2 regions of the Deinococcus radiotolerans genome follow, and region 2 is predicted to be linked to the other one. Evidence: riboswitches for the same ligand, from Rfam matches in the RefSeq annotation. Region 2 holds a riboswitch; the other holds the start of a gene.
The links. A riboswitch is a leader RNA that binds a small molecule or an ion and turns the genes downstream of it on or off. The one in region 2 is predicted to bind S-adenosylmethionine.

Region 1: linked by a shared signal. The riboswitch ahead of IEY63_RS04420 (O-acetylhomoserine aminocarboxypropyltransferase/cysteine synthase family protein) and the one ahead of IEY63_RS07670 (hypothetical protein) in region 2 are both predicted to bind S-adenosylmethionine.

Annotation. Positions count from the first base shown of each region.
Region 1 covers NZ_BMPE01000001.1:897,245-911,572, forward strand. The annotation lists gene crtI (phytoene desaturase family protein) at 1-1,328, shown strand, start outside; gene rnhB (ribonuclease HII) at 1,396-2,034, shown strand; gene IEY63_RS04410 (MOSC domain-containing protein) at 2,056-2,607, shown strand; gene IEY63_RS04415 (homoserine O-acetyltransferase family protein) at 2,681-3,712, opposite strand; gene IEY63_RS04420 (O-acetylhomoserine aminocarboxypropyltransferase/cysteine synthase family protein) at 3,709-5,046, opposite strand; SAM riboswitch class I at 5,181-5,275, opposite strand; gene IEY63_RS04425 (zinc metalloprotease) at 5,503-7,563, shown strand; gene IEY63_RS04430 (3'-5' exonuclease) at 7,620-8,165, opposite strand; gene IEY63_RS04435 (hypothetical protein) at 8,209-9,117, opposite strand; gene IEY63_RS04440 (gluconokinase) at 9,155-9,664, opposite strand; gene uvsE (UV DNA damage repair endonuclease UvsE) at 9,661-10,563, opposite strand; gene IEY63_RS04450 (DUF2256 domain-containing protein) at 10,560-10,736, opposite strand; gene IEY63_RS04455 (family 16 glycosylhydrolase) at 11,193-13,172, shown strand; gene IEY63_RS04460 (3-deoxy-7-phosphoheptulonate synthase) at 13,275-14,328, opposite strand, start outside.
Region 2 covers NZ_BMPE01000002.1:354,978-369,305, forward strand. The annotation lists gene IEY63_RS07635 (glycerophosphodiester phosphodiesterase) at 1-385, opposite strand, end outside; gene IEY63_RS07640 (MerR family transcriptional regulator) at 498-1,334, shown strand; gene IEY63_RS07645 (SDR family oxidoreductase) at 1,427-2,377, shown strand; gene IEY63_RS07650 (App1 family protein phosphatidate phosphatase) at 2,447-3,535, shown strand; gene glgX (glycogen debranching protein GlgX) at 3,621-5,738, opposite strand; gene IEY63_RS07660 (hypothetical protein) at 5,990-6,790, opposite strand; gene IEY63_RS07665 (ABC transporter substrate-binding protein) at 6,873-7,844, opposite strand; SAM riboswitch class I at 8,071-8,247, shown strand; gene IEY63_RS07670 (hypothetical protein) at 8,456-8,656, shown strand; gene IEY63_RS07675 (LLM class flavin-dependent oxidoreductase) at 8,726-9,961, shown strand; gene IEY63_RS07680 (aliphatic sulfonate ABC transporter substrate-binding protein) at 10,044-11,030, shown strand; gene IEY63_RS07685 (ABC transporter permease subunit) at 11,027-11,854, shown strand; gene IEY63_RS07690 (ABC transporter ATP-binding protein) at 11,851-12,576, shown strand; gene IEY63_RS07695 (DinB family protein) at 12,731-13,225, opposite strand; gene proS (proline--tRNA ligase) at 13,298-14,328, opposite strand, start outside.

The sequences.
Region 1 (14,328 bases), on a different contig from region 2:
CGTTCTACCGCATCTACTTCGATGACGGCACCTTCTTCGACTACGACGGCGATCCCCAGAGCACCCGGCGCCAGATCGCGGACCTCGCCCCGGAGGACCTTGCGGGTTACGAGCGTTTCCACGCGGACGCGCAGGCGATCTTCGAGCGCGGCTTCCTGGAACTGGGGTACACGCACTTCGGGGACATGCCGACCATGCTGCGGGTCGTGCCGGACCTGATGCGCCTGGACGCGGTCCGGACGCTGTTCTCGTTCACCAGCAAGTATTTCCAGAATCCCAAGATGCGGCAGGTGTTCTCGTTCGAGACGCTGCTGGTCGGCGGGAATCCCCTGAGTGTCCCGGCGATCTACGCGATGATTCACTTCGTGGAGAAGACCTGGGGCATTCACTACGCGATGGGCGGCACCGGCGCGCTCGTGGACGCCTTCGTGCGCAAGTTCGAGGAGCTGGGCGGCACGCTGCGCCTGAACGCCGGCGTGCAGGAGATCCTCGTGACCGACGACCGGGGCCGCCCGGTCCGCCGCCCCGGCGGGAAGCGCGTGGCGCGCGGCCTGCGTTTGGAGAGCGGTGAGGAGCTGCACGCGGACATCGTAGTCAGCAACGGCGACTGGGCGAACACGTACATCAAGCGCGTGCCGGCCGCCGCGCGCCTCGTGAACAGCGACGTGCGCGTGAAGGCCGCCCGCCAGAGCATGAGCCTGCTGGTGATCTACTTCGGGTTCCGCAAGGAGGGCCCGGCGCTGAACCTGCGCCACCACAACATCATCCTGGGGCCGCGCTACGAGGAGCTGCTCACGGAGATCTTCGGGAAGAAGGTGCTGGGCCGCGACTTCAGCCAGTACCTGCACGTCCCCACCCTGACCGACCCCACCCTGGCCCCCGAGGGGCATCACGCTGCGTACACCCTAGTGCCCGTGCCGCACAATGCCAGCGGCCTCGACTGGAACGTGGAAGGCCCGAAACTGGTGGAGCGCGTGTTCGACTTTCTGGAGGAACGCGGGTTCATTCCGAACCTGCGCGAGCGGCTGACCCACAGTGAGTTCATCACGCCCGACTACTTCGAGGGAACGCTCGACAGCTACCTCGGGAACGCCTTCGGACCCGAGCCAATCCTGGTGCAGAGCGCGTACTTCCGCCCGCACAACCGCAGCGAGGACGTCCGGAACCTCTACATGGTCGGCGCGGGCGCGCAGCCCGGCGGCGGGACACCCAGCGTCATGATGAGCGCAAAGATGACCGCCCGCCTGATCGCGCAGGACTTCGGCATTCACCCCAGCGTCCGTGACGGCGTCCCCGAACGGCACACGGCCGACCTGGCCGCCGACTGAGCCGGCCCACCCGCACCGCGCCGCCGCTGGGCTCCCCGGGCGGCGCGTGCGTTATGGTGGGCGCGCGATGACCCGACCCTCCGTCACCCCCGACTGGTCCTATGAACGCGAGCACTGGCGGCGCGGGTACTTCCGCGTGGCGGGCGTGGACGAAGCCGGGCGCGGCGCGTGGGCGGGTCCGGTGACGGTTGCGGCCGTGATCCTGCCAGGCACGGCGGCGGAGCACGCGTTCCGGGACAGCAAGCAGTTGAGCGCCGCGCAGCGTGAGGCGTTCGCGGCGCAGGTGCGCGAGGTCGCGGTGAGCTGGGCGGTGGAGCACGCCTGGCCGGACGAGATTGACCGCCTGAACATCCTGGGCGCGACGCACGCAGCGGCTCAGCGAGCCTTGGCGCGACTGGACCCGGCCCCGCAGGCGCTGGTCACGGACTACCTGAAGCTGCGCACGGACCTGCCCCTGACGGCCCCACCCCGGGCGGATGCGCTGAGTTACTCGGTGGCCGCCGCGAGCCTGCTGGCGAAAACGGAACGCGACCGGCTGATGCTGGACCTCGACGCGCAGCATCCCGGCTACGGTTTCGCGGGGCACAAGGGGTACGGCGCGCCCGCCCACCGCGCGGCGCTGCGCGACCTGGGCGTCAGTGAGGTGCACCGCCGGTCTTTCGCGCCGATCCGGGCGCTGTTGAACGAGCCCGAGCGGCTGCTGTAAAGCGCAGGGTACGCTCGGCGCATGACGATCCAGCAGCCTGAGGTCATCGCCGTCGCGCGGGACGGCACGCACCGCTTCAGCAAGACGCCGCAGCCGGGAATCACGCTGCTGACGGGGCTGGGTGTGCAGGGCGACGCGCACGCGGGCGTGACGGTGCAACACCGCTCGCGCGTGTGTGCGGACCCCACGCAGCCGAACCTGCGGCAGGTGCACCTGATTCACGCCGAACTGTTCGATCAGGTTGCGGCGGACGGCTTCCGGGTGCAACCGGCCGACCTCGGGGAGAACATCACCACGCGCGGACTGGACCTGCTGGCCCTGCCGCGCGGCACGCGGCTGACCTTCCCGTCCGGCGCGGCGGTCGAGGTGACCGGCCTGCGCAACCCCTGCGCGCAGATCGACGCGTTCCAGTCGGGCCTCATGCGCCGCCTGATCGGCACGGACGACGCGGGCGCCCCGGTGTTCCTAGCCGGGGTGATGGGCGTCGTGCTGGAGGGAGGCGAGGTGACGCCCGGTGACGCGATCCTCGTGACGCTGCCGCCGGAACCGCACGAGGCCTTACGGCGAGTGTAGTCACGCCGGAATCGCCCGTCTGAGGGTAATTCCCGGACGCGGCGCGGCTTCCTGCTGTGGATTGAGGTGAGGGTCAGGCGGTCAGGAACCCGCTGACCTGCTCCGGCAGGTCGCCCGCGTCCATCAGGAACGCGTCGTGCCCGTGGATGCTGTTCAGCTCTACGTACTGCGCGTGGGGGAGGAGCGCCGCGCTGGCCTGCACCTCGGCGGCCGGGTACAGCTGGTCACTGCTGATCCCGACGGCCAGGACGGGCGTGCGGATGGTCCGCAGTTCCGCGTCACTGGGCTGGAAGGCGTCCATCGCGCCCGTCAGGGCGACGTACGTGCGTTCGCAGAAGCGCGCCTGAAGCTTCTCGCCCTGGTGGTGCAGGTACGACGTGATGGCGGGGACGCCCGGGGCGCGCTGCCCGGCCTGGGTGGCGGCGAAACTCTCGGGGCTGCGGTAGGAGAGCATGGCGATCTGCCGCGCGACCTTCAGCCCCTCTCCGCCGGGCGCGGCGCGGATGGCGCTGCGGGCGGCGGTGTTCAGGCCGATGGCCCACGGGGAGTGGCGGGCCGGGGCGCCGATGATCACAGCCTTCTCGATGAGGTCCGGGCATTCGAGCAGCCACGCGTACGCGAGCATGCCGCCCATGCTGCCGCCCACGATCCGCACACGCTTCACGCCCAGCTGCTCCAGCAGGGCGCGGCCCGCGCGGGCCAGGTCGCGCAGGGTCAGCGGGGCGTCCTGGCCACCCAGGGGGGGCAGGTCGGCGGGGCCGCTGCTGCCCGCGCAGCCGCCCAGAACGTTCGCGCAGATCACGTAGTCCCGGGTGGGGTCCAGGGGTTTCCCGTCACCCAGAAAGTCCGGCCACCACTCGTGCACGGCGCTCGTGCCGGTCAGGGCGTGCAGGACCAGCGTGGCGGTGTCCTGCGGCGTCCCATAGGTGTGGTAAGCGAGGCGCACGTCACTGACGGGCACGCCGCAGTCGAGCAGCAGCGGCTGGGTGCGGAACAGCCGCGCGACCCGCAGGCGGGGGCGCTCCGGCACCTGACATCGTTCGGGCGTGTCGTCCGGCGCGGTCAGCAGGAAGGGGGTGGGGGCGGGGTGCGTCAGGGCGGTCACGCGTCCTCTCCGACGGTGTCGCCTGCTTCAACCAGCGCGGCAGCCAGGGCCTGCGCGAAATCCTCGCGGATGTCGTCGATGTGCTCGATGCCTACCGACACGCGCACTAGTCCCGGCGTGACCCCGGCGGCGCGCTGCGCGGCCTCCTCCAGCTGGCTGTGCGTGGTGCTGACCGGGTGGATGACCAGCGTGCGGGTGTCCCCCACGTTCGCCACGTGCTGCGCCAGCGCGACCGAGCGGATGAACGCCTCGCCCGCCGCGCTCCCGCCGCGCAGTTCGAAGGTCAGCACGGCGCCCCCACCGCGCGGCAGGTAATGCTGCGCGCGGTCGTAGTGCGGATGGTTGCTCAGCCCGGGGTAGGTGACGCGGGCCACGTCCGGATGCGACGCCAGCCAGGAGGCCAGCGCGAGCGCATTGTGCGCGTGCCGCTCGGCGCGCAGGCTCAGGGTTTCCAGGCCCTGCAGGAACTGCCATGCCTGCTGCGGCGCCAGCGTGGGGCCCAGGTCACGCAGGCCCTCGGTGCGCGCGCGGATGATGAAGGCCACGTTTGGCAATCCCAGCGCGTTGCCCGCGCCGAAGGTCTCCCAGAAGTTCAGGCCGTGGTAGCTGGGGCTGGGTTCGGTCATCAGCGGGTAGCGGCCGTTCCCCCAGTCGAAGGTGCCGCCGTCCACGATCACGCCGCCGATCCCGTTGCCGTGCCCGCCGATCCACTTGCTCGCCGAGTGCAGCACCACGTCCGCGCCGTGCCTGAGGGGCTGGCAGTAGTACCCGCCGGCGCCGAAGGTGTTGTCCACGATCACCGCGACGCCCTGCGCGTGCGCGGCGGCCGCGATCGCCTCGAAGTCCGGGATGTTCAGCGCCGGGTTTCCGATGGTTTCCAGGTACAGGGCGCGGGTGCGGTCATCGATCAGTGCAGCGAACTCCTCGGGCCGCTCGTCGCGGCTGGTGAAGCGCACCTCGATACCCAGGCGTTTTAGGGTCACGCGGAACTGGTTCACGGTCCCGCCGTACAGGTTCGGGCTGGACACGATGTTGTCCCCCGCCTGCGCGACGTTCGTGATCGCCAGGAACTGCGCGGCGTGCCCACTGGCGACCGCCAGCGCCCCTACGCCGCCCTCCAGCGCCGCCACGCGCTCCTCAAACACGGCGTTCGTGGGATTCATGATGCGGCTGTAGATGTTCCCGAACTGCCGCAGACCGAACAGATCCGCCGCGTGCTCCGGCGACTGGAACACGTAACTGTTCGTGGGGTAGATGGGCGTCTGCTGCGCGCCCGTGGTGGGATCGGGCTTCTGCCCCGCGTGAACCTGCAACGTCTCGAATTTGTGCGCCATGACTGCGCCTCCTCAGTGGGGTGCGTCGGTGGGGCGCGCAAAAGAAAGCGCCCCTGCTCGGATGGACTCGAGAAGGGGCGCTGACATATCACCGCGTGACCTTCCCTCTTGCTCCCCGGCGGCGGTCATCGTCGACCCGCCTGCGGGGCTGGCCTTGGCACCGTGACGTGATGAGGTCCGGTTGCCGCGCCGTCAACGAGCCAGGTCTCTCGGGCGCTCTGAAGTGGGTCACTCCACGCGGGAGCTGCCTCGAAGGGTAGCGCGCACTGGCAAGCAGGGTCAAGGCAGCTGTCCAGACCCGGGCACGGGCTTATCTGCACACCCAATCAGGGGATAAGGGCTAAGATGTGGAAGTCATCCCAGATTGATGTGTCACTCCCAGAACGGGACGGGCATGACTCTGTTTCCCTTGATCCTGCGCAGATCGCCCTTTCACCTCGCACCCTCAGGAGTTTCATGAACACGAAGCTTGTTGCCACTGCGCTGCTGGGCGCGGCTCTCCTCGCCGGCTGCACCAAACCCAACATCACCCCCACGCCCACCCCGGGCACGCAGACCGAATTCGGCCGCCTGCAGACCCTGAAGCCCGGCACGCAGGACACCATCAACACCAAGCTCAAGGTGAACATTGTGTTCGTCGGGTACCGCCAGACCCTTCCCGGTCAGGTGGCCACCGCACGCCAGGTCAGCACGGACGACTTCAACCAGATCCTGCCGGCCACATACGACGCCGTGAACCGCATTCCCAGCGCGTACGGCCGCACCGAGAAGACCGGCACCTCCTTCGACTTCGATTACAACTACGTGTTCGCCAACCAGAGCTTCGAGGATGACTTCTTCAAGTTCGTACAGACCGAGGGCGTCAGCCAGAAGGCGCCCCTGACCAGCCGCGAGAAGTTCTTCAACTGTCAGGGTGCCCCGACCTGCACCGTCCCAGCCGGCAACATCACGCGCGCCATAGACGCTAACAACAACATCGTCGTTGACGCGCTACGAACCGAGAACTGGCTGGCGGACAACGTGTCGCGTGTCGGCGTGAAACCCGGCGAGTACACGATTTACTTCGTGAACTGGTATGACCGGCCAGACTTCAAATTCCACAGTTATGCCCGACTTGATGCCAAGGACACTGATACTGGCGCGCCGTTCGGTACCTACTCCTCGCGGCGCCTGATCGCCTGGGGCGGCAGCGCCCGCCAGAATGCCCCCGCGCAGCGCGTGTGGTTCTATGACCTGTCGGCCAACCCCGACCCCTGGACGGACGCTATCGACGTCACGAATCCTGACGTAGACGGTGACGGTACCCCCGACTACCGCATGCCCCCCATCTGGGAATACGGCACTCGCAAGGCGAACATTGGCTACGGTCGCAAAGTCAGCCCAGACCTCGCGTTGGTCGCCCGCTACACCGCAATCAACCTGCTGTTCACGCCCAGCCCGATCTACCGCGCGGCCCTCACGCCGCCCGACATGCCCGAGAAGATCAACCTAGATGTTCATGTGGAGCAGGGGGACGGAGCCGCCGATCCAACCAAACTGCTGAAGCCCGCGCTCCTCCAGGACCGTGTGAAGGTTCTGCAACCCTTCACCGCCTTCACCCAAACCGTCAAGCAGACGGCCCTGGACGGCAACTTGGCCGACGTCTACAAATGCTTCTTCCCTGTCGAGGCCGAGGACATCTGCTCGCCGGACTACGCGGACTTCAGTGGTGAGCAGCTCTTCCAGTTCGGCGTCAAGGAACTGCGTGCAGAGTACAAGACCACCCCTGCCGGAACATACCAGCTGCCCATCTACGCGTTCAATGACAACGCCAACAGCCAAGGTGGCCTGCTCGGCGTCGCCTATGATGACGGCGAGACCGGCACCCAGAGTTTTGTGTACTCCTTCCTAACTCCTGACCTGATCGGTGACGCTGACGTCCCGGGCTACGGTTTCACAGACACCACCGTGCACGAAACCGGACACCACCTCAGCCTGAGTCATCCGCACGACGGATACGACAGCGAACAGAATATCTCCTACGGTCCTAGCGGCGACTTCCACTTCGTGAACACTGGAGATGAGAGCGCCACGATCATGGCCTACAACGACCTCTCCCGCGAGTTTGGACAGTTTAACCTGGACAGCCAGTACCGGTACCTGACAGCCGCGTACCTGAACAACACCAACGCCGTTCTAGAACTCGTGCGCCACGCGCAGAAGGCGGGCAGCGTCAGCAGCGCCGCGCAGAGCGCCGACAGCAAGTTCGGGCAGGCCAAGGCCAAGTACGACGCTCTGGACTACCTGGGTGCCGCGCAGCTGGCCCATGACGGCTACCGCAGCGTGCTGAACGCCGCAAAGGCCGCGGGCGTGCCTGTCACCGCGTACAAGTGGTACGAGAATCTCAATGGCCTGGACGGCCTGAGCGTCACGCCCGGCGCGAAGATGCGCTTCAGCCCCACCTTCAAGGCCCAGACGGGCGTCGTGGTATTCCCCGAGGAAACTGCTTACCAGCGCAAACTGCGCCTGTCGAAGTAAAGTTTCGCGTACCAGAACCCGGTCCATGCGGCCGGGATCTGCACTGTTGCGGCTGTTCAGGTCTGCTTCTGCCGGAGCAGTTCCATCAGGCGCAGGTAGGCCTGCGCGGTGACCTGCACGTCCCCGAAGGAGCGGTGCCGGCCGCCGGGCGCGAAATTCAGGCCCAGCCGCTCGGCCAGCACGGTCAGGTTGTGCGCGCGTTCTTTCGGGAAGGCGCGGCGGGAGAGTTGCACAGTGCAGTACTCCGCCTGCGGGTTCCAGTTCAGGCCGCTGCGGGCAGCGTTGGCGCGCATGAATCCGGCGTCGAAGCCGATGTTGTGCGCCACGACCGGCCAGCCGTTCACGAACTCCAGGAATTCGGGCAGGACTTCCTGGATGGTGGGCGCGGCGCGGACCATCGCGTTGCTGATGCCGTGGACCTGCTCAGCGCGCCAGGGGATCAGCATCGCGTCGCCGCCCGCGGTGGTGGGGCGCACCAGCGTCTCGTAGCGCTGCGTTTCGTCCACCTGACCGTCCACGATGCGCACCGCGCCGATCTCGACGATGCCGTCTCGTTCCGGCGAGAGGCCCGTGGTTTCCAGGTCGAACACAACAACATTCACGCCCCGCAGGGTAGCGCGTGCGGGGCGTGGGCAGCGTGGGGACCTACCGGACGAGCAGGGGCTCGTACGCGGTTTTCACGGCGCCGTTCGCGAAGGTCAGGCGCGCAATGGTGTTCACGCTGGTCACGGTGCGGCCCGGGACCTTCTTCACGGCGAGGCTGACGTTCAGGTCGATCACGCGGCCCTGCTGACTCAGGCGCGGGGCGAGCGGGCCGGGTGTGCGTCCGGGCAGCCACACTTCCTTGTCCGGCAGGAGCTTCTTGACGTACTGTCCGCCCTGCACGTATTCAATCTCGTACTGAAGCTCAGCTTTCACGACCGCGCTCTGCTCGCCCTTGGTGGTGACGCGCAGAGTGCAGCGCGCGGCCTCGCCCATGGTCAGGTAGCTGTTCGTGCCGCCCGAGCCCACGCAGGTGGTGAAGGCCCAGGTGTTCAGCTTGGTGGGTCCGCTGCTGATCGTCATGGGGGCGGGCGCGGTGCGGGTCAGGTAGGCCGGGTCAGCCCTGACCGTGAAATCGGTGGTGCTGTCCCAGAGTTCGCAGTTGACGTCCGAAGCGCGTTCGTCCGGAGCTCTGACCAGGGTGCGGGTGCTCATGGCGGCGTAGCAGGGTTCGACCGGGCCGGTGTACGGCACGTAGCCCAGAGCGAGTTTCTGCATCTGCTGGAAGGCCTGCCGGTCAGAGGCGGCGTTCAGGCCGTCGTTCCGGACCCACAGTTGCACGCTGACGACGCGGCTGCCCGGTTCGCCGGATTCGCGCGTGACCGTCAGTCCCTGGTATCGGGTGAACGGGTACTGCCAGTCGCGACCCCGCACGAACGGTTCGCCGCAGCTGTACTGCTGGCAGAAGGCCGACTGCTGAATCTGGGTGGTGGTGACGCTGCTGCCGATGATGCCGGCGGCGCTGGCGGGGGCGAGCAGCAGGGAGGGGAGGAACCTCAGGAGTCGCGGCATGTCCGCAGCGTAGGTCGCGGGGTCAGGCGGCGCTGCCTCAGGTGACCTTGAGTGCGGTAAGGGCGTGTGCTAGGAGCTGTTCGGGGGTGTCGCCGGGCGTGACCGAGAGGATGTGGAGGTCGTGCTCATCGGCCTGCGGGGGCTCCAGCGTGGCCAGCTGGGAGGGCAGCAGGTCCGCGCCCGCGTAGTGCCCGGCGCGGTGCACGAGGCGTTCACGCAGGAGGGGCTCAGGGACATTCAGGTACAGGAAGTGCGTGCCGGGTGCGCGGAGCGTGTCGCGGTAGGTGCGCTTCAGGGCGGAGCAGGCCAGCACGACGCGGCTATGCTCATCAAGCTGGGCGCGCAGGGTCCGCAGCCAGGGCGCGCGCTCCTCGTCGGTCAGGCCGTGTCCGGCGTGCATGCGGGCGCGGGCTGCGGGGGTGTGGTAGTCATCGCCGTCCAGGAATGGGGCGTGCAGCGCGGCGCCCAGCGCGCGGCCGAGGGTGCTCTTGCCGCTGCCGGACACACCCATGACGACCACGCGCAGGGGAATGGGGTGCAGGGTCACCCGGTCAGTGTAGGCGTGCAGGCGCCCAGGCCGGCCAGGGCTTCTTCCTTACCCTTGGCTTCCACTTCGATCCACGGGACGTCGTGGTAGGCGCTGGGCACCTGGTCGATCAGCCAGCTGTGGCGGCGGTCCTGCGGGCCGTCCAGGCCGTTGCTGAGGTGAACGACCTGCCACTCCGGGGGGGTCCAGGTACGGCGGGCGGCGAGGACCCACTGGCGCACGCTGGGGTCCTCCTGGTCGGGCAGGCGGTCGTGCACGACGTGGTGGTGCGCGTCGAAGATCAGTGGGGTGCCGGTGGCCTCGCAGACGGGCAGCAGGTCGCGGGGGCTGTAGGCGCGCTCGTCGTTTTCCAGGCCCAGGCGCAGGCGGACGCTGTCGGGCAGGTCGGGGATGATGGCTTGGAGTTCCTGGGCGCGGCCGCCCTTGCCGCCGTGCAGGAGAAGGAGGTTCCAGGTGCTGCGCTGTAGGTGCAGGGCGTCCATGACCTGCGCGTGGCTCAGGATGGCGTTCAGGCTGCGGGCGCGTACGTCAGGGGAGTCGCTGTTCAGCACGATGAACTGTTCGGGGTGCATCAGCACGCGGATGCCGTGGTCCTGGAAGGCGTGCCCGGCCTCACGCAGTTGCGGGGCGAGGTGCGTGAGGACCAGCGCGCCGGTGTCGTCGCCTTCAAGGTCGAGCATGGGAAAGAGGCTGGAGCTGAGCCGGTAGAGGCGGATGCCGCGCGCGGCGCAGTAGTCGGCGGCGCGGCGCACGCGAGCGACGTTGTCCGCGTAGAGTTCGAGGAGTTTCTCGGCGCGCTGGTCTGGGGTCAGGGCGCGGTAGCGGGTGAGGGTAATGGTGCGGAAGCGGATCTCGGGTCCGGTGGTCAGGCACACGAGGCCGTAGGCGGGCGTCCTCACTCGCGGGCCCGTTTGGCGGCGGCGCGGCAGCGGTCCGAGCAGTATTTGACGGTCTCCCAGTCGCGCTCCCATTTCTTGCGCCACATGAAGGGGAGGCCGCACTGGGCGCAGGTTTTGCTGGGGCGCTGGCTGGGCGGGCGTCCGCCTCCGAAGGTGCGTTCCTGGCGGGGCATGGGGTTCAGCATGGACTGGCTGGCGGCGGGGTTCCGTAAGCCGGGGTGAAGTTCCCTTCACGGGAACCCTGACTGCCTTTTGGTTTTTTAAGAAAACGTATTCAGAATGACGCGGCGTGAAATGAATTCATGGCTTGCCGAGCGTCGCACCCTATCAGCAACTGTAGAGACCACCACCATGCCGTGCAGCAGGGCCTTCTGATCGGTTGCACCCCCTGGCAACGTGATCTGACACCCTGAGGGAGAGTCAACTGTCCGATCGGCCGGTCCGTCCAATAGGGGCGCCACCAGCACAAATTGAGTGACCATCTCATCCTTGACAGCGCTTTCAGCTTGTCTTACGCTCCGGCTAACCCAAGGTCCGCCGACCCCACCCAGCCGGGGTCTCCCCTCCCGTCACGCCCCACCGGGCGCGGCGCGCCCTGTCCCTGCGCCTGCGTGCGCCAAGGAGTTCCCATGCCCCGCTTCGCCATGCCCCTCCTGCTTCCCCTGACCCTGCTGCTCGGCGCGTGCAACCTCACCAACGCCAGCACCACCAGCCCCGTGTGGCAGGACGAATTCAGCGGCTCCAGCCTCGACCCCAGCAAGTGGAGCCACCAGACGGGCAACGGCTTCATCGCCGGACCTGATTACATCGCCGGATGGGGCAACAACGAACTCGAGTACTACACCGACCGGCCCAGCAACGTCACGGTGCAGGGCGGCAACCTCGTCATCACCGCCAGGAAGGAGACCTTCACCGGCCCGGCCGGGACCACCACGGGCACCTTCGACTGGACATCCGGCCGCGTCCGCACCGCCGGGAAGTTCAGCCGCACATACGGCCGCTTCGAGATCCGCGCCAAGTTCCCCAGGGGCCGCGGCCTGTGGCCCGCCATCTGGATGCTGCCCGAGGAACCCAGCCCCTACGCCAGCTGGGCGGCGAACGGCGAGATCGACATTGCCGAGGGCTGGGGCAGCAAACCCACCGAACTGGCGCACACCATCCACTACGGCGGCGTGTGGCCCAACAACGTGTACGCCAGTCAGGCGGTGAACTACCCGAACGGCGGCACGATGGACCAGTGGCACACCTACGCCCTGGAGTGGACGCCCGGCAAGATCCAGTGGTTCATTGACGGGCAGCTCACCAGTGAGCGCAGCCAGTGGTGGAGCGCGAAGAACAACCCACCCAGCAGCGATGCGGACCTGAACGCCTGGCCCGCGCCCTTCGACCGGCCCTTCTACCTGCTGCTGAACCTCGCCGTGGGCGGCAACTTCGACGGCAACCCGGACGCGACGACCCCGGCCCAGGCGCAGATGCTGGTCGATTACGTCCGCGTGTACGGCATGCAGAACGAGACCGGCAGCGCCGGGCCGCGCCCCGACATGACCTACCCCTGGACGCCCAAACCGGCCCGGGCCGCGCTGCCCGACGGGAACCTCGTGTACAACGGTTCGTTCGACTGGGTGGACAGCGATCCGCACGTGACGCCCGACACGAGCTCACTGCCCGGCGTGACCAGCAGCAAGTTCTGGACGATGTATACCGGCGGCGGCGAGGCGACCTTGAGCAACGACACCACGCAGGGGAACGCCCTGAAAGCGGACGTCACGAACCCAGGCAACGTCAACTACGCCGTGCAGGTGCGGCAGGATGGCCTGAACATCGAGCAGGGCGGCAAGTACGAGGTGTCGTTCGATACCTGGGCGCAGGCGGCCCGGCCCATGATGCTCAAGGTGGGCGGCGGGCCGGACCGCGGGTACGCCGCGTACTCCGGCGAGCAGACCGTGCAGATCGGCACTACTAAGGAACGCAAGACCGTCACCTTCGACATGAAGGCCACGACGGACGCCGCCGCCCGCCTGGAATTCAACCTGGGCAACGCCGGCACCGGCCCGGTCTGGATTGACAACGTGGTCGTCCGGCGCCTCGGGAACGCCGCGGGCGCGCGCCCACCCGCCCCGGACGGCAACCTGCTGTACAACGCGGCGTTCACGCAGGACGCCACAGCCACCACTCCGGGCATTGCGGGCGTGCCCGGCACGGCCTACTGGACCACCTGGAGCAACGACGCGACCGGCCTGAACACCAGCGTCAGCAGCGGCGCGGTCACGCTGAACGTCACGCACGTGGACCCCGCGAACAACTGGCACGTGCAGCTGAACCAGACCGAGGTGCCGCTGACCGCCGGGAAGTCCTACACCCTGACGTTCAAGGGCCGCGCCAGCGACGCCCGCGAGGTCGCCGTGGTCATCGGCGAGAACGGCGGCAGCTTCGCCCGTTACCTGGACGCCAAGGCCGCCCTGGGCACCACAGAGCAGCCCTTCACATACACGTTCACGGCACCCGTCTCGAACGTCGCCGCGCAGTTCCAGATTCTGGGCGCGGTGGGCGCCACGGGCAGCGACTACAGCCTGAGCTTCCGGGACTTCCGCCTCGTGCAGAACAACTGATCGGGTAGGCCGCTCTCCCCCGCCCCAGCCTATGGCCGGGGCGGGGCTGAACATGTCGCGTCAGCGTCTGGCCCCCTGGGCGGCCCCATCCACGCCCGCGGCTCAGCCGCTGACGGTCTCGCGGCCCAGCGCGGCGTGCGCTTCGAGCAGCAGGGCCTCGGTTTCGTCCCAACCGACGCAGGCGTCGGTGACGCTCAGGCCGGGCACGAGGGTGCTGAGGTCCTTGGGGATGCCCTGCTTGCCGGGGCGGAGGGTGCTTTCGATCATGAGGCCCTTGACGGCGCGCTGCCCGGCGGCGCGCTGGTGCAGGACGTCGCGCCACACGAGGCTCTGGCGGGTGTGGTCCGAGCCGCTGTTGGCGTGCGAGCAGTCCACCATGACGGCCGGGGTGAGTCCGGCTGCGGTCATGAGCCCCGCGGCTTCCTGCACGAACTGCGGGGCGTAGTTGGGTCCGCCGCGGCCGCCGCGGAGGATGACGTGCCCGTCGGGGTTGCCCAGGGTGTGGACAATACAGGCCTGCCCGTCGTCGTCGATGGTGAAGAACGCGTGCGAGGCGCGGGCGGCGACAATGGCGTCCACGGCGAGTTTGATGCCGCCGCCGGTGCCATTCTTGAAGCCCATGGGGGCGGACACGGCGCTGCTCATGACGCGGTGCGTCTGGCTTTCGGTGGTGCGGGCGCCCAGGCAGGCCCAGGCGACCGCGTCGAACACGTACTGCGGCGCGAACGGGTCGAGGAGTTCGGTGGCGACGGGCAGACCCAGCTCGCTGACCTGGACCATGAGTTTGCGGGTGAGTTCGAGGCCCTTGTTGATGTCGTTCGTGCCGTTCATGTCCGGGTCGAGCAGGTAGCCGCGCCAGCCGACGGTGGTGCGGGGTTTGTCCACGTACACCCGCATGTGCACTTCCAGGCGGTCTTTCACGCGTTCACGCAGATCCGCGAGGCGGCGGGCGTAGTCGAGCGCCTGCTCGTGGTCGTGGATGGAGCAGGGGCCCACGACCACGAGCAGCCGGTCGTCGCGGCCGTGCAGGATATCCTGCGCCGCGCGGCGTCCGGCGAGCACGGTCGCTTCGGCCTGCGGGGTCAGGGGGTGCAGGGCTTTCAGGGCGCGGGGGGTGATCAGGGGCGTGAAACCGCTGACGTTCAGGTTCTCGGTG
Region 2 (14,328 bases):
GGGTCGGCATGAACGAACTGACGATCACGCGCCGCGAGACGCCGTGCGCGCGGATGGCGTCCAGCGTGCGGCCCACCCGGTCGTCCGGCCGGGCCGCCTCGTGCTTGAGTTCCACGTTCACGAACGCCCCGGTGTCTGCCGCCCAGGCCAGCGCCGCGTCCAGCGTCGGAATGAAGGCCGGCAACTCCGCGGCGCGCAGCGTGGGCAGCGTCCGCCCGTCCTCCAGCTGCACGTCGTGGTGCACCACCAGGGTGCCGTCGCCCAGGCGGCGGACGTCCAGTTCCACGCCGTCCAGTCCGGCGTCCAGCGCGGCCTGGAAGCCCATCAGGGTGTTCTCGCGGTGCAGGGCAGGCGTGCCCCGGTGGCCCAGCAGGAGAGGCGTCATCCCCGCCACGCTAGCGCGCGGCCGTCAGGGCGGCGTGTCGTCCGGGGCACCTCTTGACCTTGCCCCAGGGGCAGGCCTCAGGCTGTGGGTACCTCCGGAGGTACGCCCGCCCATGACCCCCACCCCCCTGATGACCATCGGCGCGTTCGCCCAGGCGGCCCGCCTGAGCCCCAAGGCGCTGCGCCTGTACGACGACCTGGGCCTGCTGCGCCCCGCGCAGGTGGACGCCGGGAGCGGGTACCGCCGCTACGACCCGGCGCAGCTGGAGGACGCGCGCCTGATCGGCCTGCTGCGCCGCGCCGACCTGCCCCTGACCGACATTCAGGCCCTGCTGGGCGCCCCCGCCCCCGATCGGCCTGCCGCGCTGCGCGCCCACCTCGCCCGGCTGGACCGCCTGCACCGCGAGCGGCGCGACCTGACCCTGTACCTCATCGCCCGCCTGCAAGGAGAGACCCCCATGACCCTGCCCCCCGTCCAGACCCGCTTCCAGCCTGAGCAGTCCGTCGCCGCCCTTACCCGCCACGTGTTCGTCGCAGACCTCCCGGGCGCCATCCAGAGCGGCATGCAGGCCCTGATCGACCTCGTGAACGCGCAGGGTGGGATGTTCGGCGGCGCCCCGTTCGTCATCTACCACGGCGACGTGAACGCCGACAGCGACGGCCCCATCGAGATCTGCGTGCCGTACCGCGGCCCACTGACGCCCGGCGGAGACGTGACCCTGCGCGTCGAGCCCGCCCATCACGAGGCCTTCCTGGCCCTGACCCGCGAACAGTTCGAGTTCCCGGCGATCCTGGTCGCGTACGACGCCACCTGCGCGGCCGCGGCGGCCCACGGCACCTGCACGCTGCGCCCCCGCGAGGTCTACGCGTATGACTGGGACGGCGCCGCGCCCGGCGACCCGGTCGGGGATGTCGCGTGGCCGTACGAACCGGTGATGGTCCCGTCCTGACCCGCGCCCAGAGCGAGGCGCTGGTTCACACCGCAAGTGCCCTTCACGTCCCTGTCACGCCGCGCTGAGGCGCGTGGGGGACGCTGGAGGGCATGAGCGACCAGAAGTCCAGCGACCAGCAGCCACGGCAGTCCGGGCCGATCTCGCCCAGCGCCAACCAGTTCGGCAAGCAGGACCCCCGCGCGCAGTACCCCGCGCCGCCCTTCCCGCGCCAGCCGCAGGAGGCCCCGGGATTGGTGGGCGCCATGCAGCCCCGCCCGGACCACGGTGAGGAGAGCTACGTGGGGTTCGGTCGCCTGAAGGGCCGCCGGGCCCTGATCACAGGTGCCGATTCTGGGATCGGGCGCGCCGCGGCCATCGCCTTTGCCCGCGAGGGCGCGGACGTGGCCCTGAACTACCTGCCCGACGAGGAACAGGACGCCCAGGAGGTCGTGGCGCTGATCGAGGCGGCGGGCCAGCGCGCCGTAGCCATCCCCGGGGACCTGAAGGACGAGGCGTTCTGCCGGGACCTCGTGAAGCGCGCCGTGCAGGAACTGGGCGGGCTGGATATCCTGGTGAACAACGCCGGGAAGCAGGTCAGCCAGGAGAGCATCGAGGACATCACCACCGAACAGTTCGACCAGACGTTCCGCACGAACGTGTACGCCATGTTCTGGATCACGCAGGAGGCAGTTCAGCACCTGGGGCCCGGGGCAAGCATCATCAACACCAGCAGCATCCAGGCGTACCGGCCCAGTCCGAACCTGCTGGACTACGCCAGCACGAAGGCGGCCATCGTGGCGTTCACGCAGGCGCTCGCGCAGCAGCTCGGGCCGCGCGGCATCCGCGTGAACGCCGTCGCGCCCGGCCCCTTCTGGACGCCGCTGCAACCCAGCGGCGGGCAGCCGCAGGAGAAGGTGCAGGAGTTCGGGGCGTCCACCCCGCTGGGCCGCCCGGGGCAACCGGCGGAACTCGCCCCGCTTTACGTGTTCCTGGCGTCGCAGGAGAGCAGTTACAGCAGCGGCGGCACCTTCGGCGCAACCGGCGGGCAGGTGCTGTTCTAGGCGGGAACGTCAGCGAATCGGAAAGGACCCCCTCGCCCCGGGGCCCGGGGGTCCGCTTACACTGGTCAGGTGCTCAAGACTGTCTTCAAGGCCCTGCTGCCCGTACTGGAGCGGAGCGCACTGGCGGCCGACCGCGCCTTCAGCGGGTACGTACAGCCCCGCCGCGCGCGGGGCAAGCTGCTGCTCCAGCCGTACGTGGGCTGGGGCACGCCGGGCCGCGTAGAACTGATGGGCCGCGTGCTGCTGCCCCGCACGGTCGCGCCCGCCCGGCGCACGGACCCCCGGCTGCGCAACGCGCAGAACGTCCTGCGGCGCCTGTTCTCCCGCGAGGTGGGCGGCGTGACCGTCAGCGGCGTCCTGAATGGCCAGCGGGCCGCGGCGGTCAGTGACAGTGACGGGTACTTCACGCTGGCGTTCACGCCGCCCAGCCCGCTGCCCGGCGGGTGGCATCAGGTGCCGCTGCAACTCGACGGGCGCGAGGTGCAGGCCAGCGCGCGCGTGCAGGTCGTCGCGGACGCCCGCTTCGGCGTGATCAGCGACCTGGACGACACGGTCATCCAGTCGGACGTGACCAGCGTGCCGCGCATGCTCAGCACCGTCCTGACCGGCAACGCCCGCACCCGCCTGCCCTTCCCGGGTGTGGGTGCCCTGTACCGCGCCCTGACCCGCGACGGCGAGGCCCGCAACCCGATCTTCTACGTGTCCAGCAGCCCCTGGAATTTCTTCGATCTGCTGTGGCAGTTCCTGGATTACCGCCGCATTCCGCTGGGCCCGCTGTTCCTGCGCAACTGGGGCATGGACCTGATGGGCGGGCACGGCGGGTACAAGCACGGCGTGATCGAGCAGATCTTCCAGCGCTTCCCGGACCTGAAGTTCGTGCTGGTCGGTGACAGCGGCGAGAAGGACCCGGAAATCTACGCCGAGGTCGTGCACCGCCACCCGGGCCGCGTGCTGGCCGTGTACATCCGCGACGTGACCGAGGCGCACCGCGACGAGGGGGTCCTGAAACTCCGCGCGGAGGTCCGCAAGGCGGGCGTGGACCTCGTGCTGGCCGCGGACAGCCTGAACGCCGCGAGTCACGCCATGGCCATGGGCCTGATCACGCCCGGCGAGTACCGCAGCGTCCTGACCAGCGTGGCCCGCAGCTACGAGACCTGAGGAGGGGAGTGGGCAGTCAGTAGGAGGGAGCAGGAACAGAGGAGAGGCGGCCCGCACACTGGGGCCGCCTCTCCTCTGTTCTGCGTTACTGGCGGGGGCAGCGGTACAGCTTGACGCTGCGCGCCGCGAGGTTGGTCTCCTCGCCGGCCTTTACGGCGCCGGTGGCGTGGTCGTCGGTGGTGTCGAGTTGCAGCTCCCACGTGCCGCACCCAGCCAGGTCCGGCAGGCGGAAGGGCAGGTCCACGTGCGAGGCGTTCAGCAGCAGCAGCAGGTGGTCGTCCAGCAGCGGCTCGCCGCGCCCATCCACGTCGTCCAGGCCGTTGCCGTCCAGGAAGATACCCATGCTCTGCGTCTGGGGGTTGTTCCAGTCCTCGTCGCTCATCTCGGCGCCGTCGAAGCGCAGCCATACGATGTCGCGCACGTCCTCACCGCGGATGGTGCGGCCACCGAAGAACTTGCGGCGGTGCAGGGATGGGTGGGATTTGCGCAGCGCGATGACCTTCTTCGTGAAGGCCAGAAGGTCCTCGTCGAGGTTCGCCCAGTCGTACCAGCTGATCTCGTTGTCCTGACAGTAGGCGTTGTTGTTGCCGCCCTGGGTGCGGCCGATCTCGTCGCCGCCCAGCAGCATCGGCGTGCCCTGACCCAGGAGCAGGGTGGCCAGGAAGTTGCGCTGCTGCTGCCGCCTCAGGGCGTTGATGGCGGGGTCGTCCGTCTCGCCTTCCGCGCCGCAGTTCCAGGTGATGTTGTGGTTGTGGCCGTCGTTGTTGCCTTCCTGGTTGGCGTCGTTGTGCTTGCCCTCGTACGTGACGGTGTCGCGCAGCGTGAAGCCGTCGTGGGCGGTGACGAAGTTGATGCTCGCGTAGGGTTTGCGCCCGTCGTTCTGGTACAGGTCGCTGCTGCCGGTCAGGCGGTAGCCGATCTCGGAGGCCAGTCCGCCGTCGCCCTTCCAGAAGGCGCGCATGTCGTCGCGGTAGATGCCGTTCCACTCGGCCCAGTTCACGGGGAAGTTCCCGACCTGATAGCCGCCCTCGCCGACGTCCCAGGGCTCGGCGATCAGCTTGACCTGCCCGATGATCGGGTCCTGGTGAATGATCGTGAAGAAGCCGGACAGCTGATCCACCTCGTGCAGGCCGCGTGCCAGCGTGCTGGCCAGGTCGAAGCGGAAGCCGTCGACGTGCATGTCGGTCACCCAGTAGCGCAGGCTGTCCATGATCAGTTGCAGGGTCTGCGGGTGGCGGACGTTCAGGCTGTTGCCGGTGCCGGTGTAGTCGAAGTAGAAGCGGGGGTCCTCGGCGACGAGGCGGTAGTACGTGGGGTTGTCGATGCCCTTGAAGGACATGGTGGGGCCCATGTGGTTGCCCTCCGCGGTGTGGTTGTACACCACGTCCAGGATGACCTCGATGCCGCTGGCGTGCAGCGCCTTGACCATCTGCTTGAACTCATCCACGGCCCCGGCGGGGTTGCCCTTGCGGGCCTCGGCGCTGTAGCGGACGTCCGGCGCGAAGAACGACAGGGTGCTGTAGCCCCAGTAGTTCGTGAGCCCCTTGTCGAGCAGGAAGGGATCGTCTACGTGCTGGTGCACGGGCATCAGTTCGATACTCGTGATGCCCAGTTCGCGCAGGTAGAAGAGGATCGGTTCAGTGGCGATCCCGGCGTACGTGCCGCGCAGCTCGTCCGGGACGTCGGGGTGGGTCATGGTGAGGCCCTTGACGTGCGCCTCGTAGATCACGGACTGGTGGAAGGGCACGTCAGGTTTGCGGCTGTCACCCCAGTCGAAGCTGGGGTCCACGACGATGCCCAGGGGCGCGCCGCGCTGCTCCTTGTCCTGCATGACGCTGTCGTCCCCGCCGGGCACGTAGCCGAACACGCCCTCATCGAAGCGTTCGGTGCCGTCCAGCGCCTTGGCGTAGGGGTCGAGCAGCACCACATTCGGGTTGAAGCGCAGGCCGCGTTCGGGGGCGTACTCGCCGTGCACGCGGTAGCCGTAGCGCTGTCCCGGCTGCACGCTGGGTAGGTAGGCGTGCCACACGAAAGCGGTCTGTTCGCGCAGCGGCACGCGGGTTTCCTGGCCCTGCTCGTCGAACAGGCACAGTTCGATGCCGGTGGCGTTCTCGGAGTACAGGGCGAAGTTGGTGCCTTGACCGTCCCAGGTGGCTCCCAAGGGGTAGGGTCGGCCGGGGCGGAGGATGGGTGTGGTGGTCATCAGGCTGCGCTCTCCTTTCGTGGCGGGGCAGGCGCTGGGCGCCCTCCCGGAACGTGGAAACGGTACCAGACGCCCCCGCGCAGACCACGGCGGCGGGCACAAACCCAAGCGAAGGCCAAGACGCCTCTCATGCAGCTCACGTCCGGGAACTGGCGTGCCACACGCTCATTCCGCAGCGGAAAGGCTCCCGGACGCACGCCGGGAGCCCCTCAGATGAAAGTCGCGTCAGCAGGCCCTGAAGGCCGCCGCGGTCAGAAGTCCAGGCGCCCGCGCGGGCCACTCAGGCGGTGCAGTTTCTCCGGCGTCCACAGCTCGTAGGTGTACATCGGGTACTGCCGCTTGAACCGTCCCACCCGGTCCCACACTTCACGCGACTCGAACGGCACGACCAGAATCAGGCGGATCACGCTGTCCTCGTAGTCGTAGATGTAGAAGTCGAAGTGGAACGTCTGCTCGCCGCCGCGGTCCGTGAACAGCGGGAATGAGAACGGCCGGTAGCGCCACGCCTTGTTCTTCTCCGTCAGGATCTTCGCCGCCACGCGCTTGAGGTTGCTGTCCGGGAAGGTCATCTTCTCGCCGTCCCGGTCCTTGAAGACCGTGTCCGGGGCGGGCGCGTCCAGCTGCACGCGCTTGAGTTCCGGCAGGGCCTTCTTCACCTTGGGCGGCGCGGCGCGGCGCGGCCCGCTCCCGGGGCGACCGCCCGCGCGGCCCTCCGAGGTGCGGCCTTCACCGCTGCCCTGGGTGGCCTCGCCGGGTTTGCGGCGGGCGGGGTTCGTGCCGCCGCGCGCGCCGCTGTTCCCGGCGCCGCCGCTCCTGCCCCCGCCGAATTTCGCGCCGCTCTGGGTGCCGCCTGCTTTCGAGGGGCCGCGGCGCGGCCCGCTGGTGCCGCTCAGCTCGGTGCGCACGGGACGGCCCTCACCGCCGCGCGAGTCCCGACTCCCCTCGGTGCGTTCGCGCGCCGGGCGGGTCGTCTCGCGCGTGGCGCCGCCCCGGCCCTGCGCGGTGTTTCGTTTAGGGGCTCGGCCCCGTGAACCTTTCTTTGGCCCCGTCATAGCGTCCCAGTGTAGTGCACCCACCGCAGAAAGGGCGAACGCCGGGCCGCTGCGTGACAGGGGCCCGGCGTTCGGAGGTCGCTTACTTCGCGAGACTGCGGATCAGGTCGAGGTTCACGAACTTGTTCAGGTCGGGCACGTCACGCGCGAACCCCGCTTCCTTGTTCAGCTGCGCGTACTCGGCCAGGGTGTTCAGGTTGATGTCCCACGTGACGCGCGTGCGGGCCAGGGCCTTGAACAGCTCAGCGGCGTTGGGTTTCTTGCCGGTGAAGGTGTAGATCTGCTCGGCAATGGATTTCTGCGCGCCCGCGTTGCTGCCCTTGATGTACGTGATGGCCGCGAGGTGGCCTTTCAGCAGGCCCCTGACCGCGTCGGGGTTGGCGGCGGCGTACTTGGTGTTCACGGTCAGTACGGTGGTGGTGTAGTTCCCGCCCGCCCAGATGCCCTTCTCGTTCACGACGAGTTTGGCGCCCTGCGTTTCCATGACGGCGCCCCAGGGTTCCTGCACCAGCGCGGCGTCCACCTGTTTGGCCGCAAACGCGGCGGGCATGTTGGCCGGGTCGATGGGCACGATGGTGACGGTGCCGCCCTCGTCGGTGGCTTTCAGGCCGTTCTCGTGCAGCAGGTGGCGCAGGCTGATATCCTGCGTGCTGCCGCGCGTGGGCACGGCGACTTTCTTGCCGCTGAGGTTCTTCACGATGCGCACGCCGCTGTCCTTGCGGGCGACCAGCACCGCGCCGGCGTTCGCGGCGCCGGCGTACACCTGGATGGGCACGCCGCGCATGAAGGCGTTCATGGCGGGGCCGGGGCCGACGTACGCGGCGTCAATGGCGCCAGCGGCGAAGGCCTCGTTGATCTGGCTGCCGTTGGCGAATTCCTTGACGACCAGTTTCACGCCGCCCGGGAGGTTCTGCTGGATCAGGCCGCGCTGCACGCCGACCAGTCCGGCGGCGTGGGTGACGTTGGGGAAGACGCCCAGGCGCAGTTCTTTCGCCTGCTGCGCGCTAGCGCTGGCGATCAGGGTCAGGGTGAGGAGGGGGAGGGCTCGCTTCATCCTGGTCAGGATAGCAGACCAGATGACTCATTTTGTCAACTGGTCTGGATTCAGGTGGGGGTCTGAGTGGGGGTGCAGGGGACACGCTGCGGTGCGGCTGGACCGGATGGAAGCCCAGGACTGGATGAGTCGTCTGCGCAGGGGAGAGAGGGTCACCATCCGACAGGTCACGAATAGTTGACATGATTTGTAATCTGTTTTAAGGTGCCCTCACCCCACACCAGGGTCACTATCCAGAGCGGCCGAGGGAACAGGCCCGACGACGCCGCAGCAACCAGGAGCCACATGAACCAGGTCAAATCACAACCAGCCCACCGCCGCCCCCAGGGCCGCGCCCACTGTTGTTGACCTGACTTCACGCCCCACGGTGCTTCACGCCTGCCCGAACCGGGAACGATAGCGGCGAGCGCCCACGCGCTCCCCTGAAGGACAACCCATGACGCGATGTCGCCAGACCTGAGGCGCGGCCCCCGCCGCGCAGGCCCACCCGACCGTCCCCAGCAGCGCGCCCCAGCCGGGCCGATCGCCGCCCGGCCCCCTGCCGCCAGGGGCGCCCGGCTCCGCGGCCCACACGGCCATAACCCCCACCACTGTCACAGGAGCCCCCGGCCATGACCGAAACCCTGCACGTGCGCTGGAAACCCGGCACGCTCGACACCCTGCTCGTCACCTCACCGCACGGCACGCTCGAATGGAACGTCCTGATCTTCGAACGCGTGTACGGCCGCGCGCCCCTGGCCGCCCTGTACCTCACCGGGCGCACCCAGGTGCAGCGCGCCGCCCACCCCGCCCTGAGCGCCACCGCCGCCTGACCTGACCCCGCCCCCCGTGACTGACCCCCTGACCGGGTCAGGTCACCGCCCCCACCCCCAGGAGCCCCCATGACGCACGCCGACCTGCCCGCCCACACCCTCCCCAGCCCCCCCTCGCTGTACTGGTTCATTCCTTCCGGCGGGGACGGCCGCCAGCTGGGCCAGCCCAGCCGCCCGGCGCACTTCAGTTACCTCTCGCAGGTCGCGCAGGCTGCCGACGTGCTGGGCTTCGACGGCGCGCTGCTCCCCACCGGCGGCACCAACGAGGACACCCTGGTGGTCGCCAGCGCCCTGTCGAGCCTCACCCGGCAGCTGCGCTTCCTGGTGGCGCTGCGCCCCGGGCTGCTCTCACCCGTGCTGGCCGCGCGCCTCACTGCCTCGCTCGACCGGATTAGCGGCGGCCGCGTGAACCTGAACATCGTCTCCGGCAGCGGCAACTTCGACTTCGAGGGCCTGAACCTCACCCAGGCGCAGCGCTACGCTCTGACCGGCGAGTGGCTCGGCGCGTTCCGCGCCCTGCTGCGCGGGGAGACCGTGAGCGTACGCGGCGAGCACGTGCAGCTGGAAGGCGCCCGCGCGTTGCTGCCCAGCGTGCAGCGCCCCTACCCGCCCATCTACTTCGGGGGCAGCAGCCAGCCCGCCCTGGAGGTCGCCGGGGAGCACGTGGACGTGTACCTCAGCTGGGGCGAGCGGCCCGAACAGCTGGCCCAGAAATTCGAGCAGGTGCGCGCCGAGGCCGCCCGGCACGGCCGCCAGGTCCGCTTCGGCCTGCGCGCCCACATCATCGTGCGCCCCACCGAGGACGAAGCCTGGGCCGCCGCCGAGCGCCTGATCGAGGGCGTCAGCGACGAGCAGATCGCGCAGGCCCACCAGGCCTTCCTCCAGAGCGCCTCCGAGGGGCAGCGCCGCCAGAGTGAACTCAACGGCGGCACGCGCGACAGCCTGCGCGTCGGGAAGAACCTCTGGGCGGGCGTGGGCCTCGTGCGCGGCGGCGCCGGCACCGCCTTCGTCGGCAGCCCCGAGAACGTCGCCGCCGCGCTGCGCGAGTACCAAGCACTCGGGGTCGAGACCTTCATCCTCAGCGGCTACCCGCACCTGGAAGAGGCGTACCGCGTGGCCGAACTTCTGTTCCCCGCGCTGGGCCGCACCAGTCCCGTCTTCACGCCCCGCGACGGGCAGCCTCTGACGCACACCAGCACGCCCAGCGTGCATGGCCCCAGCACCCACGCGCCCGCCCTGCGCGCCAGCGAGCCCGTCCTGACCGACGCCGCGCCCGCCGAACTGGGCCGCTTCCGCAGCATCTGAGCGCCGCCCAGCCCACCCAGACCCATCCACGGGAGGGGGCCCTCATCCCCGCCCCCTCCACTCCCAACCCCCGGAGAGCCCCATGACCACCCGACTGCGTTCTGCTGCCACCCTGACCCTCGCCGCTCTCGCCCTGGGCACCCTGCCGGCCGCGCAGGCGGTGACCTTCACCATCGGCTACCAGAAGGGTGGCCTGCCGAACATCCTCAAGGCGCGCGGCACGCTGGACAAGTACGCCGCGCAGGGCATCGACTTTCGCTGGGTGCTGTTCACCGCCGGACCTCCCCTGCTGGAAGCGGCCAACGCCGGCGCGGTGGACTTCGGCAGTGTCGGCAACGCCCCGGGCGTGTTCGCCCTGGCGGGTGGCGCCAACCTGAAATATGTGGGCGTGACCGTCAACCACAACGACACCACCGAGGCCGTGATCGTCCCCAGGAACTCAGGCCTTCAGAAGGTCAGCGACCTGAAGGGTAAACGCATCGGTGTGGCCCGCGGCAGCAGCGCCCACGCGTTCCTGTACGGCGTGCTGCGCAGCGCGGGCCTGACCTTCAAGGACGTGACGGTCGTGCCGCTGCTGCCCCCCGACGCGCGCCCCGCCTTCGAGAACGGCAGCATTGACGCCTGGGCCATCTGGGACCCGTTCCTGACCACCGCCCTGCAGGGCAGCGGCGGGCGCGTCCTGCGCGACCACGCGGGCCTCGGGCGCGGCGACAGTTACCACCTCGTGCCGGGCAGCGTCCTCCAGAACCCCGAGAAGAAACGCGCCCTGCAGGTCCTGCTGGCCGAACTGGAAAGCGCCGCGAACTGGGCGAACGTGAACCGCCAGACCGTCATCAGCCAGTTCAGTGACGAGCTGGGCATTCCCAGGAGCGTGCTGGCCGTCACCGTGCCCAAGAGCGTGCCCTTCAACATCCGGCCCTTCCGCGCGTCGGACCTGAAACCCCTCCAGGCCCTCTCGGTCGCGTTCCGTGAGGCGGGCGTCCTGCCGCGCGACGTGCCCTTCGGCCCGCAGACGTACGTGACCCTCCCGGCGTTCCGCGCCGCGCTGCCCACCCTGGGGCTCAAGTGACGGTCGGCGCACGCTCCAGGGCCCAGGCGGCGGTCCCAGCCGCGCCCCGCCCGGGCCGCCGCGCCGGGCAGATCTGGCAGGGCGAGTGGGTGCGCTGGCTGGTGCCGCTGCTGATCGTGCTGGGCTGGCAGCTGGCCGCCAGCACCGGCTGGCTCAACCCGCGCGTCCTCCCGGCCCCCAGCGCCGTTGTGAGCGCCGCGTGGGACCTGGCGCGCAGCGGCGAACTGGGCCGCCACTTCCTGATCAGCCTGCAGCGCGCCGGGCTGGGCATCCTGATCGGCGGCGGGCTGGGCTTTACGTTCGGCATCCTGACCGGCACGTTCCGCGCCGTGAACCTGCTGCTCGACACGACCTTCCAGATGATCCGCACCGTCCCGAACCTCGCGCTGATCCCGCTGGTGATCCTGTGGTTCGGTATCGGCGAGAGCGGCAAGGTGTTCCTGATCGCCCTGGCCACCTTCTTCCCGGTGTACCTGAACACCCTGCACGGCGTGACCGGCATTGACCCGCGCCTGACCGAGATGGCCCGCGTGTACGGCCTCTCCCCGCTGGACACCTTCCGCCGCGTCACGCTGCCCGGCGCGCTGCCCGGCGTGCTGGTCGGCGTGCGCTACGCGCTGGGCATCTCCTGGCTGGCCCTGGTCGTCAGCGAGTCCTTTGGCGCCAGCAGCGGCATCGGCTTCCTGGCCATGGACGCCCGCGAGTTCTTCCGCACCGACGTCATCGTGCTGGCCATTCTGATCTACGCCCTGATCGGCAAGGCGGCCGACGTCCTGGTGCGCGCCCTGGAACGCCGCCTGCTGCCCTGGCAGGTGAGCGCGTGACCGCCGTGCCCGTCCTGACCAGCGCCCCCACCTCCACCGGCGTGCCCATCGACCTGCGCGGCCTGAGCGCCGCGTACGGCGAGCACGTCATCCTACGCGACCTGACCTTGAGCGTCACCCCCGGGGAGCGCGTCGCGCTGGTCGGCGCGAGCGGCGGCGGCAAGACCACCCTGCTGCGCGCCCTGGCCGGCCTGATCCCCACGCAGGGCACCCTGCGCATCGGCACGGGCGAGACGGTCCGCACGCGCGTCATGTTCCAGGAAGACCGCCTGCTGCCCTGGCTGGGCGCGCTGGACAACGTCGCCCTGGGCCTGCCCCGCCCGGACCGCCTGCGCGCCGTGCGCGCCCTGCGGGACGTGGGGCTCGCCGGGCGGGAACGCGCGTACCCGCACGAACTCAGCGGCGGCCAGCGGCAGCGCGTGGCCCTGGCCCGCGCGCTCGCTCACCGCCCGGACCTGCTGCTGCTCGACGAACCCTTCGGCGCGCTCGACGCCCTGACCCGCGCCGACATGCACGACCTGCTGGACACGCTGCTGACCGACACGGGCGCCACCACCCTGCTCGTCACGCACGACCTCGACGAAGCCCTGAAACTCACGGACCGCGTGCTGCTGCTGCGCGCCGGGCAGGTCGCGCTGGACCTCCCGGTGCCGCTGGCCCGGCCCCGCCGCCGCCTGGACACCGAGCCGCTGCGCGCCCACCTGGAAACGCAGCTGCACTGATGCCCCCGGAGTGCCGGATTAGGGCGCCGTCCGGGACGTGCTGAGGCCACCTTCACACAGCAGCGCCGCAGCTTGTGGTTCAGGGCTAGCGGCGCTGCCGTCGGGTCAGGCCCCGCGCCTCAGTTCATAAGGCAGGGAAGGGCCAGCGTTCCGGTCAGGCGCGCAGCAGACGGCCCAGCAGGGCCAGCTGCCCCACGTGGTACGCGGTGTGATCCGCCACCAGCAGGAATTCCCGCAGCCACGTCTGCCCACCCGCGTTCACGCCGTTCGGGACGACGGCCAGCAGGTCGGTTGCCGGGTCGTCCAGTAGGGTCAGCAGGGCGCGCAGGTCCTCCCGGTACGCGGCCACCTGCGCCGCCCAGTCCCGCGCCGCGCCCGCCGGGTCGTGCGGCCAGTACCCCTGAGGCCAGCGAACCTCCGCGTAGTGGTCATCCCGGATGAAGTTCAGGATGTCGCGCTGCGTGAACCGCAGGTGCCATAGCACCTCCGACGCCGAGTAGGGCAGACCGGGAAGGCGCTCGCCCGCACGGGCGGTCGGGAAGTCGTCCAGCACCTCGTCCAGCGTGATGTGCGCCTGGGCCTGGGTCAGCAGCGCGCGCACGTGGGCGCGCAGGGCCGCGTCCGCTTCGGGGGTCAGTCCGGTCGTCATGCCCCACCGTACGCCCCACCGGATGAAAAAACCTCCCGCTGCGGGGAGGTTCTCTGCCGGTGGTCCGGTCGGTCAGTACTGACGGCCGAAGATCACGCGTTTGCCGTACGCGCTGGGTTTGCCGCACTTCACGCACTGGCCTTCGCCGTGGTCGTTGAAGAACTCTGCGTCGTCCAGCGGGACGTTGCGGGTGGTGGCCTTGGTGGTCTCCTTGATGCTCTTCTCGCAGTCGGCGTCGCCGCAGTGGTACGCGCGCACCCAGTTGCCCTCCTCAATCTTCGCGGTGAAGGTCTCGAAGTCGTCCACGGGGATGGTGTGCTCCAGCATGAAGCTCGTGGCGCGCTCCAGTAGCCAGTCGTGAATGCTGTCCAGGCGCGCGGTCATGCCAGTCACGGCCTCGGCGCGGGGCAGGGTTTCCTTCTCGTCGCCGTTGCGGTTTTTCACGACGACAACGCCGCTCTCCAGGTCGCGGGGGCCCAGTTCGATGCGGACGGGCACGCCCTTGAGTTCCCAGTCGTTGTACTTGAAGCCGTTCGTCACGCCGTCACGCTTGTCGACTTTCACGCGGACGCCTTGGGCGCGCAGTTCGGCGGCCAGCTTCTCGCCTTCTTCCACCATCTGGTCGAAGTTGTCCTTGCGGCCCACGGGAATCACGACCACCTGAATGGGCGCGATGCGGGGCGGCATGATCAGCCCGAAATCGTCCCCGTGCGTCATGATGATCGCCCCGATGATGCGGCTGGAGATCGCCCAGGAGGTCGTGTGCGCGAACTCCTCACGCTGCTCGCGCGTCTGGAACTTCACGTCGAACGCTTTGCTGAAGTTCTGCCCCAGGTAGTGTGACGTGCCGCTCTGGAGGGCCTTCCCGTCGCGCATCATGCCCTCGATGGAGTATGTGGCAACCGCCCCGGCGAAGCGCTCGCTGGCGGTTTTCTCGCCGCGCACGACGGGCAGCGCCAGCACGTCCCGGCAGAACTCGTGGTAGATGTCCAGCATCTGCCTCACCTCGCCGCGCGCCTCGCTTTCGTCCGCGTGCGCGGTGTGGCCCTCGTGCCAGAAGAACTCGCTTGTGCGCAGGAACGCCTTCGTGCGCAGCTCCGCGC